2 regions of the Paenibacillus sp. FSL R5-0470 genome follow, and region 2 is predicted to be linked to the other one. Evidence: riboswitches for the same ligand, from Rfam matches in the RefSeq annotation. Region 2 holds a riboswitch; the other holds the start of a gene.
The links. A riboswitch is a leader RNA that binds a small molecule or an ion and turns the genes downstream of it on or off. The one in region 2 is predicted to bind cobalamin.

Region 1 (5,700 bases), 350 kb from region 2:
TATTTCATCCCTTCTTATTTTGGATTAATTTTGAATATCAAAAATTGATATATTATAGCGCAGTAGGCTGCCACAGAAAGACCTCCGAGCCGTTCGTACTGGCCGGAATGTCGATTATGCGTTGGTTAGAGCTTCCTCGGTAAGGAAGTGTAGTGTCTTTCAATTCTTCTATAAAACGTCCATCTATTAATACCTGACACTGTGTAAGTAGATTCCACTCCGGCGAACCGGGAAGGGCGGTTAGTTCCTCATACGTATAACCACTGTAAATCCAAATGGGGAAGCCAGGGAGCACGGCGCGAAGCTCATGAATGAACCCAAGTACCTCTTCTGCCGAGAAAAAAGGATCGCCGCCTGCCAGTGTTAGACCATCCAGCAAAGGGTTAGCGGCGATTTCTGCAATGATTTCATGTTGACGTTCTAAGGTGAAGACTTCTCCATATTTAAAGTTCCATGTCTCGGGATTAAAGCATCCCGGGCAACGATGACGGCAGCCGCTGATGAAGAGGACGGCCCGCATGCCCTCTCCCTCGTTAATCGACTCCGGATAGTATCCGCAAATATTCATAGATGCTTAACGCGATCCCGTACTTCGGCTTGTTTGGCGGCATTGAAGCGGGTCTGATAGTCGCCAGTTAAATAACCTGTAACTCTGCGCAAACGACGGATGTGCACGTCATTCTCATGTGCGTTGCAGGAAGGACAGTTTGTCCCAATTACGCCTTCGTATCCGCAGCTGGAGCAGCGGTCAATCGGATGGTTAATGCTGAAGTAGCTGACCTGTTGTTCTAGTGCATATTTAATGATTTTGATAAAAGCAGATGGATTGCTGCGGGCATTGCCATTTAATTCGACATAAGAAATAGCCCCGGCATTGCAGTATTCATGGAAAGGAGCTTCCAAGCTGATCTTCTGAGCAGCACCTAGATCGTAGTATACAGGGATGTGGAAAGAGTTCGTATAATACTCACGGTCAGTTACGCCCGGAATAGAACCCAGTACCTTGCGATCAATCTTGGTGAATTTGCCGGACAGGCCCTCTGCTGGTGTTGCGAACAAGGTAATGTTGAGATTAAGTTCCTCACTTTTAAGGTCGCAATACTCCCGCATGTGACGCACGATAGCCACAGCCTTGGCATGGACTTCCATATCCTCGCCATGGTGTTTGCCGTACATGGCTTTCATGCATTCCGCCATACCGATGAAGCCAAGCGACAGACTACCATGCTTCAGCAGTTCGCCTACAGAGTCTTCAGGAGCGAGATTTTCGCCGCCTTCCCAGACGCCTTCTCGCATCATGAAATCGGATGCTTTAGCTTTTTGCGCGCTTTGGATGTGGAACCGATGAAGAAGTCCTTCCAGCGCAATATCCATATAGTGATTTAGATCCTCATAGAAGCCAGCTTCGTCTGCGACGGTACGTCGGCCTGTTACTGTGCCGTGTGCTAGACCGAGCCGAACCAGATTCAGTGTATTAAAGGAAAGGTTGCCCTTCCCGGAGCAATGATTACGCCCAAAACGGTCACCGAGCACTCGGGTGCGGCAGCCCATTGTAGCAAATTCCGTATCAGGATCACTTGGATCATAATACTGCAAGTTTAGCGGAGCGTCCAGATTAGCGAAGTTCGGATATAGTCTGCGTGCAGAACATTCCGCCGCTTTTAAGAACAATTCATAGTTAGGATCGCCTTGCTGTTGATTGACTCCTTGCTTGCATTTGAAGATTTGAATCGGGAACACAGGTGTTTCTCCGCTGCCAAGTCCGTTCATCGTTGCTGTTAGCAGGGAGCTGATCACAAGCTGACCTTCTGGTGAAGTACAAGTACCATAATTGATGCTGGTAAACGGAATTTGCCCACCGGATCGGCTGGACATGGTGTTGAGATTATGTACCATACTTTCAGCCGCTTGCAGGGTTTCGATTTCGGTTTCCTTTAGTGCAAAACGAAATGCTTTTGGATATAACTCCGCCAGATCGGTCCGGCTCATTGTAATCTCGCCCAAAGAATCATTAGCTTGTCCCTCATCAAAATAATCCAGACCCTTGCGGAACAGCTTAGCGAAGGATTTGGTTACATAAGGTGCCAGATCATAGTCGAGCTTATTGGCGGATACGCCGCCATATTGAGCATTTTGCTGGGATTGAAAAATAATTGCTACCAGTGACATAGCTGTCATTATGGAGTTCGGAGGACGAACACTGCCGTTGCCGGTGTTGAAGCCTTCGCGGAGAAGCTTATCAAACGGGATAAAAATGCAGTTAGTCGTTCCGATTGCGTATTGATCCAGATCATGCACATAGACGACATTGTCATCAATGGCTTGCACTAGCTGCGGCGGCATCGTAAAGTTGCGGGCGTACCATTTTGAATATTCACTGCCGAACTTGCTCATTTTACCGGAGAAACTCTCTCCGTTCAAATTGGCATTCTCGCGCAGCAGGTCCAAATCCCGGCTGTCGATAATATCGCGTCCTAAATCAATGAGCTCTTCTAAAAGAACTTCTCGTGCATTTGTTGTACCGTTAAATTGTCTCTCCAACAACGTCATTGTATAGCTCTCCTCTCAGTCTATCGTCCTATCATTAAGAAGTGGGGCCGCATAAGCGGCCGTATATTCATTGTGATCTCATAAAAAAAGCATCCTCTAGCGAGGATGGCAGAAAATGCCCGATGCGTTATGTAAATATCCACACAGATATTTGTAGTGGCCTCTAAGAAGATGACCGCATGCGGACACCGTTCCTGTTCCTCGCAGGCACTCATAGTTGGTGTCGTCGAAACAGGCAGGTCTCCTGGCTTCCGTAGGACCTCTCAGCGCCTTCCCAAGGGGGCTCTTACCCCTCAGTGGCTTCTGCCAGGAGATCTGCCCATCTTAAGCTTCTAAAAGCTTGTAAGGGGCATCCGGTTACAGTGGCGGGACCGCAGCGGATTTTCACCGTACTTCCCTATTAAGCTCTAATTCCGATAAAGGATCAAAGCGCCTGTCTCCACTATATTTTGTTGTCGTTAGATAAAAATAACCCAAGATGTTGTGTTTGTAAACAGTTTTTTAGAAAACCCGCGCGGGGAGCGGGTTCTTCAAAAGTACTCCACAAATGATCCACAGGCTGTCCATAAGTAATCCACAATTGATCCACAGGCATATAAAAAATGATTCATAAATTGTCCGAAAAGATGCCACAAAGAGTCCATAAATGTAGTGCAGATGACCCTAGAATTCATGTTAGAAAAAATACTTGTGGCGAAAGTCATATTTCGGAGAATTTTGGGGAAAGAAGAAGGGGCATAATAAAGCTGAGATCATTTGTGGGAGAGCGGTGGTGTTGTTACAATAGAAGGAGACACATACTTTAAAATTCCGAGGAGGTATTCCCATGCCTATTGCTGAAGTAACCGTTATTCCGATTGGAACAGGTAGTACGAGCCTTAGCAGCTATGTTGCGGATATGCAGCGAGTGCTGAAGACGGTAGAAGGGATTACTTATGAGCTTACATCCATGGGTACAATCATCGAAGGGCCTCTTCAGCGTATTTTTGCTGCAGTCGAAGCACTGCACGAGTCTCCTTTTGCCGCAGGTGCAGAGCGTGTCTCTACCTCACTTAAAATAGACGACCGCCGCGATAAACCCTCCACTAGCCGTGGAAAGCTGGAGTCTGTGGAGCGTAAACTACAGGTGGAATAGCAGTTCGGGAGAGTAGGGAAATAGGGAGAAATAGGCTTGCGTTTCTGGCTGAAAGTTGTATAATATTTTTTGTTTGACAGAAAAATCGGCCTTAAGCTGGTGTAGCTCAGGGGTAGAGCAACGCACTCGTAATGCGTAGGCCGGGGGTTCAATTCCCTTCACCAGCATCCCAAAAAACCATATTTGGCGCGGATTCTTGAAGTTTGGGGAGTCGCGCTTTTTTGTTTCTTCTACCATTCTTCTACCGAAAGAGTGTCTTTTCCGCTTGTAATGGAGTCCCCAACGACCGGGGCCAAAAGGCAAAAAACCTGCACGTGGTGCGTGAGAGCAACATGCCTGCAGTACTCACGGAGAATTTATTTTTGGATGTGGCAACCGACGCTGCCAAACTCAAAAAAGATGTGGTTATCCAAGCAATCATTGATAGCCATGTGATCGGGATTGCAAAGTACCTAGGGCTGAAAAAGAAGGAAACAGCGAATCAGGGCAACAATGACAATAAAGTGGTAGTACTCGTAAACGGCAAGAAAGAGCAAGTAAGACAGTTAACCTTACAATGTGAACTGGAAAGTTAATTTGTCGAGCCGGAAGTTTTGGGCGCTGCTGGCCGTTACCGGCGTAACCTCTTATCATAAAATAAAGTAATACGAGCGAGGGGGAGTTTCCTGATGGATGCTTATTGCAGCTGCTTGCGCTACATGAATAGAAGAGTGCGGATTCTGACTAAAGATGGTAGACAGCACGTAGGCGTAATTACAAATGTGGACAGAAATAATGTTTACTTAAGAACGGAACATAACGGATCTGTGCACACTTCAGCTTTTTTTGGTAATCCTTTTGCTACAAATGACATCTTAACCTTGAGTTTGTTCACTCTGCTGGCTATAGCCCTTATTTAAAAAAATCATAAAACCGGGAAAAACCGCCCACTGGCTTCGGCTGGTGGGTATTTTTTTGTTTTTTACGAAATGTCGGATCCCGCAACAGGCCTACTATTTTCGTTTCTTTTTTACCCAAGCACCGATACAAATCCCGCATATCTTAGTTTTGTATCCAATTAAAAAGGAGGAATTGACAAATGGGCGAAGTACGTGGAGAACGTTGTTGCGGCGTTGGTGAACGTGAACGTGAACGTGAACCTGAACGTTTTGTTGGTGGAGCCTTTACATCCACAGGGGCAATCTTAGTGCTCTTTATCCTACTGGTCATCATTACAAAAGCTTGTATATTTTAAATTGTATTCAATTACAAAGGAGGAGTTAAAATGGGCGAATTCGCAGGAGGATATGGTGGCTTTACTTCTACCGCCGCAATTCTGGTTCTGTTTATCTTGTTGGTAATCATCTCTAAGACTTTGTTTATTTAAGTTTCAAACCTCCCAATATAGCTGCACCTTATTAAATCCGCCAGTACTCATGCTGGTGGATTTTTTTCATACATAATCAAAGACGCACCCTGTCAACCTTAAGTGGTAGTCGAGTATCCCAAATGGATTATGTTGAAATTATGCGGAAGTACCGTACCCTGCCAGTAATGGTGGGGTATTTCTTTGCGTTCAGGCAAATTTTTTTATCAGTGATATAGAGTTCATACACATAACGTTACATCCGTCTAACCTTTACTCAAGTAAAATGGCGGAATGACACAGTCTCTCTTGTGTGATATTTGGTGTACACCGAAGACGAGATTCGCCCCGAAGACTATACATCAATCATACGTGCAGGCAGGTTGCAGTGCTTACCTTTAGGTAAGTACGTGAACTAAAAGTGCATACTTACGCGATGGCATGGTGGGAGGTATACTCAAGTCCTAAATCTGATTCAAACATGGAGGATACACCATTGAAAACACTTATTGTCGTCACGCACCCAAACATCGAAACATCCGTCGTTAATAAACGCTGGATCGAAGAACTCCGTAAATATCCAGACAAATATACGGTGCACGAGCTGTACAAAGCCTATCCCGATGAAAAAATCAACGTGGAAAAGGAACAACAACTGATTGAAGCGCAT
Region 2 (5,700 bases):
TACCGCTACCATGGTCAAATTCTCCATCACCCGCTATGGATTCGACATACACACTATTGTATATTTCTGTCCATTTATATTTATAGACGATACCTCGGCTGTCGAGCACTCTCTTTAATACAGACCATACTGTGTCACCCGGTTGGAGCTCTATCTGTGCCGATGGAACAACGTATCCCTTATTGATCGTAAGCTTATCCACGGATAGGGTTACATATTGCTTCGATGGAGTGGTTCCACCACCGCCAACGTTGCCATTGCCACTACCGTTACCTTCGCCAGTACCACTTCCACCATCACCAGGTGTTTGTACTGCGCTGGAGGTGTACGCAATGTAATCAGTGAAGTGATTGGTTTTTACGATTAAATCATTTCCATTATCGTATGCATACTCTGACTTGCCGCTTGCCAAACCTAAGGCGTCACTTGCAAATTTTTGAATCGCATGAGGTGTGCCGTCTTGAATATAGGCTACATCTTTTCCTTTAAGGTCCTTAAAGGTTAACGTAATAAAGTGACTGAATTCTACCTTTGCATTGCCACCCATGGAAAAAGCTTGGATAATGTTCTCCAGCTTCTTGTCCTGAGAAATAACCTGGTTCAGACTATCTTTTATTTCAGATTCTGTGCCTGTTAAAGGAGAGATCAATTCAATCGCAGAGGCATCCCCACTTGTAACTTTTGCACCCTTTGGAATAACTACAGATACGTCACCTTTGGTAGCCTCTATCTGAGGAAGATCGCTGTTACTAAGTAAACTGACACTAACCTTCGATTGTTGATCTTTAGGAATAACTACCGTTATTTCCTTGTTGCTGTCTCCAGAGCTGATCGGAATGATATAATCATGAGCATCATCTTTGATTACAACTTCCGGCTTATCACCCGAAGGTAACTCTATTTCTTTTTCTTTCGGATCATCTGGTTGAACAGGTCCCGGCTTTTCGTCAGACATATCATATAGACGATTCTTATGATTGATCAGACGATCATAAGCAACCAGTGCATATGTACCTTGATCTGTTGCCATACCATTTACTGCTCCTGTTGGTCTACTCTTAAAGCCACCATCAGGTCCAGAGTTGGCTAATAACGCATCAATTAGGGATTTACCCTCTTTAACAAACCTTGGGTCACTGTGTGGATCTATGCCAATTGCTGTTAAAGCAACAATAGCTTGTGCGATGCTTTCGCTACTTGAATATCCACCTTGACTGTTTTGGTTATCTTTCAACCATGCGACTGCCCGATCCACAGCAGCTTTTACATTCGGATTATCATAATAAGGCGCAAGAGCTTGTACGGCCATTCCAGTCATATCGACTTCGGCCCGAGAACCAAAAAAAGCCCATCCACCATTGGTTATTTCTTTACTTAAAATGAGCTGAATCAGTTTTTCTCTTGTGGTTTGCTCTTTATCCCCTTCAACTACAGGAATATCGTAATTTCGAGTATCTAAGGCAATCAGAGCAAATATAGGAGCATTAATCCCTTGATTCTTAACCAATTGATAATCAGCGAGCGCAGTTCTCAGATCATATCCCGCAACATTCGTGATATCTTTTCCGATAGATGCAAGACCTAGAATCCCTCTGGAATTCTCTGTACTGAAATATGGGTGGAGTTTACCATTATTTGTTGCCAATAAACTTTCAACCATCTTAGTTACATTATTGTAGTAGAGATCATAATAACCACTTGGTACTTTGTAGTTCGCACGTGCTAGAGAAAGAATCGACCATTCTCCGCTACCTGTTCCAAATGACGGATTCTTTACGGTGTTAACGATGTAGGCCAAACTTTTATCTAACTGTTCTTTGGCAGTGATTTTATAAGTAACCTGATAGGTTACATTATCTGCTTTGTTTCCTGCGCCATCCACAGCCGTTACTGCGATTACGTTACTACCCGGGTTAAGAGATGCTTTGTACTCACCATTAGTAGCTGATAGAACGACTTGGTTCAGCTTAACTACTGGAATAATGTCTTTGTAGACATTGTCTGTAACCACTACTTTGAAGCTTAAATCTTTACTGGATACTTCCTGTTTATCTTGTATACCTTCTATCAAAATCGTAGGCTTCTCTGTATCTGGCTCTTGTACTAACGCATTAATCTGCTCTACTAGAGCTTGATCAACCTCTGTTGTTACAACTGCACTATCGGCAATTGCTTCATTCGCATGAGCCGGGATTACGCTTGTAGAGAACGTCGTGATAAATACTGCTACAATAAGTAACCAAGCTGAAAACTTATTTTTCTTCATGTTTCCATAACCCTTCCCTTCTCTTCCTATGTTAAAAAACAGAATAAACTTTCATAGCACTACAAAAAAACCACTCAACATAACGTCAAGAGGTTTAAGATAGTGAACCGCAACAATAGCAGGCATATACTATATCAAACACCTCTCTATCGCTCGTAGAGTTTAACGGTGTATTAGAAACAGGCAGATATTCTGGCTCAAGTATCATCACCCTTGCTACCTTCCCAGTTTCCCAGTGGCACCTTGCAAGGACTCCTCTTTCACAGCGGCGGGACCGCGCGGGATTCACACCCGCTTTCCATTTAACCAATCTATGATTGTAATTCCGAAACATTCATAATTGGCACCTATTGCTAATATTAATTTTTCATGCTTCATCATATCTAATATAGTTGCTTTTGTCATGCAATATTTGTTTTTTGTATAACGAGTAGTTAGCAATAATCCTATTGAATATCAAATCATTCTAACCACAATATATTCTTTTTCTCTCAGCTCAAAACCATCCTCCAGTGACAAAGAGGCCAAATCAAAGATTCGATCATACTTCTTATTACGTGGGAGTCCTTCTTCCTCAGCCCAGCATGTATAGAGCTCGAACTCGGCACCAGATACCCCATAATCTGTCATAAGCCTAAATAACTCCCGACAACACTTGAGTGAGGCGTTATACGATCCCGGTAGAGTATCTTTTAGCTTAGGGGTTACAGAGAAGCCGCCCCAATTCGGTGAAATCCGGTACACATATGGACTCCGAAAATGCTTGCGGATCTCATCGTTCCAATACCCAAGTTCCTCTATAAAAATACCCGCTGCATCTTCTTCCGAGTCGTATACAAGACAATCCTCATCTCTTAAATGAGATAGATCTGCGATGTCATCCAAAGGAATTATGCCTTGCAGGCGCAGAGCCTCTCTTTGTTTCTTATACTCCGGGGAATTTTTCACTTCATTATATGTCTTTGCTGACGGTACACTGCCTCTTTCTCCTAACGGAAGCTCTGTAGCCGAGCCTATGTAATGAAATCTGCTCACTGGATTGCCCTCCATAACTTTGGAATCACTGCAAATCACTAATTCATATATGAATTTACCACAAATTAGTAAGGTACTCGTTGAAATTATTCTATGTTAGGGTATTTGGTAAGCGTTTACAACGAATTCATGGAGGTGTACGTGTTCATCTAAGCACCAAAGTACCAAGGAAGGTCAGGTTTAAGCATCCTCAAAAATGATCTTACAAAGGAGAATTCAATGACTACTCGAATCCAGAAATCATTCTTATCATTGACCCTTGTCACCGCTCTTCTGCTCTCTTTGTTCTCATCCATTGCCGCCGCTGCCACTAAGGACGAGCAACAAGCTAAGGCAGCACCAAAGAGTAAGATCCAATCCTATGTGGACGATATGCAGCCCGGATGGAACCTTGGCAATACTCTAGATGCTACAGGTGAGGATGAAACCTCCTGGGGCAATCCGCGTGTGACCCAAGAACTGATTAAGAAAATCGCCGCACAAGGCTACAAAAGTATCCGTATTCCTATCACTTGGGATTCACACATAGGTGAAGCACCGAACTACACCATTGATCAAGCTTACCTCGACCGTGTCGAAGAAGTTGTAGGCTGGGCGCTGGACGCCAAGTTATATGTAATGATTAACGTCCATCACGACTCCTGGTTATGGGTAAGTCATATGGAAGAGAAGCATGAGGAAACGCTGGAGCGTTATAATGCAGCATGGACTCAAATTGCGGACCGCTTTAAGGATAAATCCGATAAGCTGATGTTCGAAAGCATTAATGAACCTCGTTTCACAGATGGCGGAAGTACGGATGAAGCGAAGATGGAACAGATGCTTGCAGAGCTCAACAATTCCTTCCATCAGATCGTTCGAAACTCAGGTGGAAAAAATGATGTCCGTCCGCTAGTGCTACCTTCATTAGAGACTTCTCCTACCCAACCTAGAATGGATCAGCTCTACAAGACGATTACAGCTCTTAACGATCCGAACATAATTGCGACCGTTCACTACTATGGCTTCTGGCCGTTCAGTGTGAATATCGCTGGTTACACCACATTTGAAAAAGATACAAAAAACGATATCATCCAAACTTTTGATAACGTTTACAACACATTCGTAGCCAAAGGAATCCCTGTTATCGTTGGTGAGTTTGGACTGCTAGGATTCGATAAAGATACAGGTGTGATTGAACAAGGCGAGAAGCTGAAATTCTTCGAGTACCTTACCTATTATTTAAAAGAAAAGAAAATGACCTCCATGCTCTGGGATAATGGGCAGCATTTCAACCGCAAAACGTATAAGTGGTCCGATTCTGAGCTGCAGGGTGTATTAATGTCTGGTCTGAAGGAACGTTCCTCCAGCACTGAAAGCGATCTGGTCTATCTAAAAAAAGGGGCAGCGATCAAAGACACCAAAGTGAAGCTTAATCTAAACGGAAATAAGCTTACTACCATTAGTGTAAATGGCAAATATCTAACTAAAGGCAAAGATTACACCTTAAATGGCGAAGAACTCACAATCAAAGCCAGCCAACTTAAAAAGCTCACAGCTTCCCAAAAATACGGTGAAAATGCTGTGTTAACGCTGAAATTCAACAAAGGCGTTGCGTGGAGACTAAAGATCATCGTGAATGACACTGCCAAATTAAGTGATGCCAAAGGTACGACTGAATCGTTTGTGATTCCAACTACCTTTAATGGTAACCAGCTTGCCACGATGGAGGCTGTCTATACCGCTGGTGGCAATGCAGGCCCGCAAGACTGGACACCATTCAAGGAGTTCGGCAATACGTTCTCACCCTCTTATAACACGAAAGAAATCAAGCTGCTTCCAGCCTTCTTTAAAGATGTTAAAGATGGAGAGGTCATCTTGAAATTCCACTTTTGGAATGGTGATATCCTTACGTACAAGATCACGAAGAGTGGAACAAACGTTGTAGGAAAGCCCTCTTAGCTTTCGCTGTATAATAAAAAAAGGAGTGTCCCTTCACGGGGACACTCCTTTTTTTAAACTACATCATACATATACTTCTTCATACGTCATCAACATCAAGCGATAGACCAGATATACTCCAAGATAAGCTCCCGTTAAAAGGAACATTGGATTCAAAAAAATCGCATGGATCGAGGTCATAAATACCGTGTTATCTCTTAATATTTCATATATAGCTAGGGCAGAAATATTACCTAAAATAAGCGTAGACAACACAGAAGTTACATTAAAAACAATACGCCACTTTATCCATTTCCGTTGTATCATTAGCATGGCGACGGGAACCACTATACTGCCAAATACGATTAGAAATTTCATTTAGCCAGCCACCTCAGTATCTCTTTAATCCTCCAGTTCAACACTTTCGATTTGCCCCTCGGCATTCACTGTCCACTCGATATCAACACCTGGCATCAGTC

Region 1: linked by a shared signal. The riboswitch ahead of MKY99_RS02420 (anaerobic ribonucleoside triphosphate reductase) and the one ahead of MKY99_RS03960 (S-layer homology domain-containing protein) in region 2 are both predicted to bind cobalamin.

The regions. Positions count from the first base shown of each region.
Region 1 is NZ_CP150238.1:550,329-556,028, forward strand. It holds gene nrdG (anaerobic ribonucleoside-triphosphate reductase activating protein) at 53-568, opposite strand; gene MKY99_RS02420 (anaerobic ribonucleoside triphosphate reductase) at 565-2,550, opposite strand; cobalamin riboswitch at 2,767-3,002, opposite strand; gene MKY99_RS02425 (MTH1187 family thiamine-binding protein) at 3,377-3,685, shown strand; tRNA gene MKY99_RS02430 (tRNA-Thr) at 3,781-3,852, shown strand; gene MKY99_RS02435 (N-acetylmuramoyl-L-alanine amidase) at 3,907-4,260, shown strand; gene MKY99_RS02440 (hypothetical protein) at 4,354-4,584, shown strand; gene MKY99_RS02445 (hypothetical protein) at 4,764-4,919, shown strand; gene MKY99_RS02450 (sporulation protein YjcZ) at 4,950-5,051, shown strand; gene MKY99_RS02455 (NAD(P)H-dependent oxidoreductase) at 5,527-5,700, shown strand, end outside.
Region 2 is NZ_CP150238.1:902,210-907,909, reverse strand. It holds gene MKY99_RS03960 (S-layer homology domain-containing protein) at 1-2,266, opposite strand, end outside; cobalamin riboswitch at 2,431-2,632, opposite strand; gene MKY99_RS03955 (hypothetical protein) at 2,723-3,301, opposite strand; gene MKY99_RS03950 (cellulase family glycosylhydrolase) at 3,521-5,242, shown strand; gene MKY99_RS03945 (transposase) at 5,306-5,599, opposite strand; gene MKY99_RS03940 (hypothetical protein) at 5,624-5,700, opposite strand, start outside.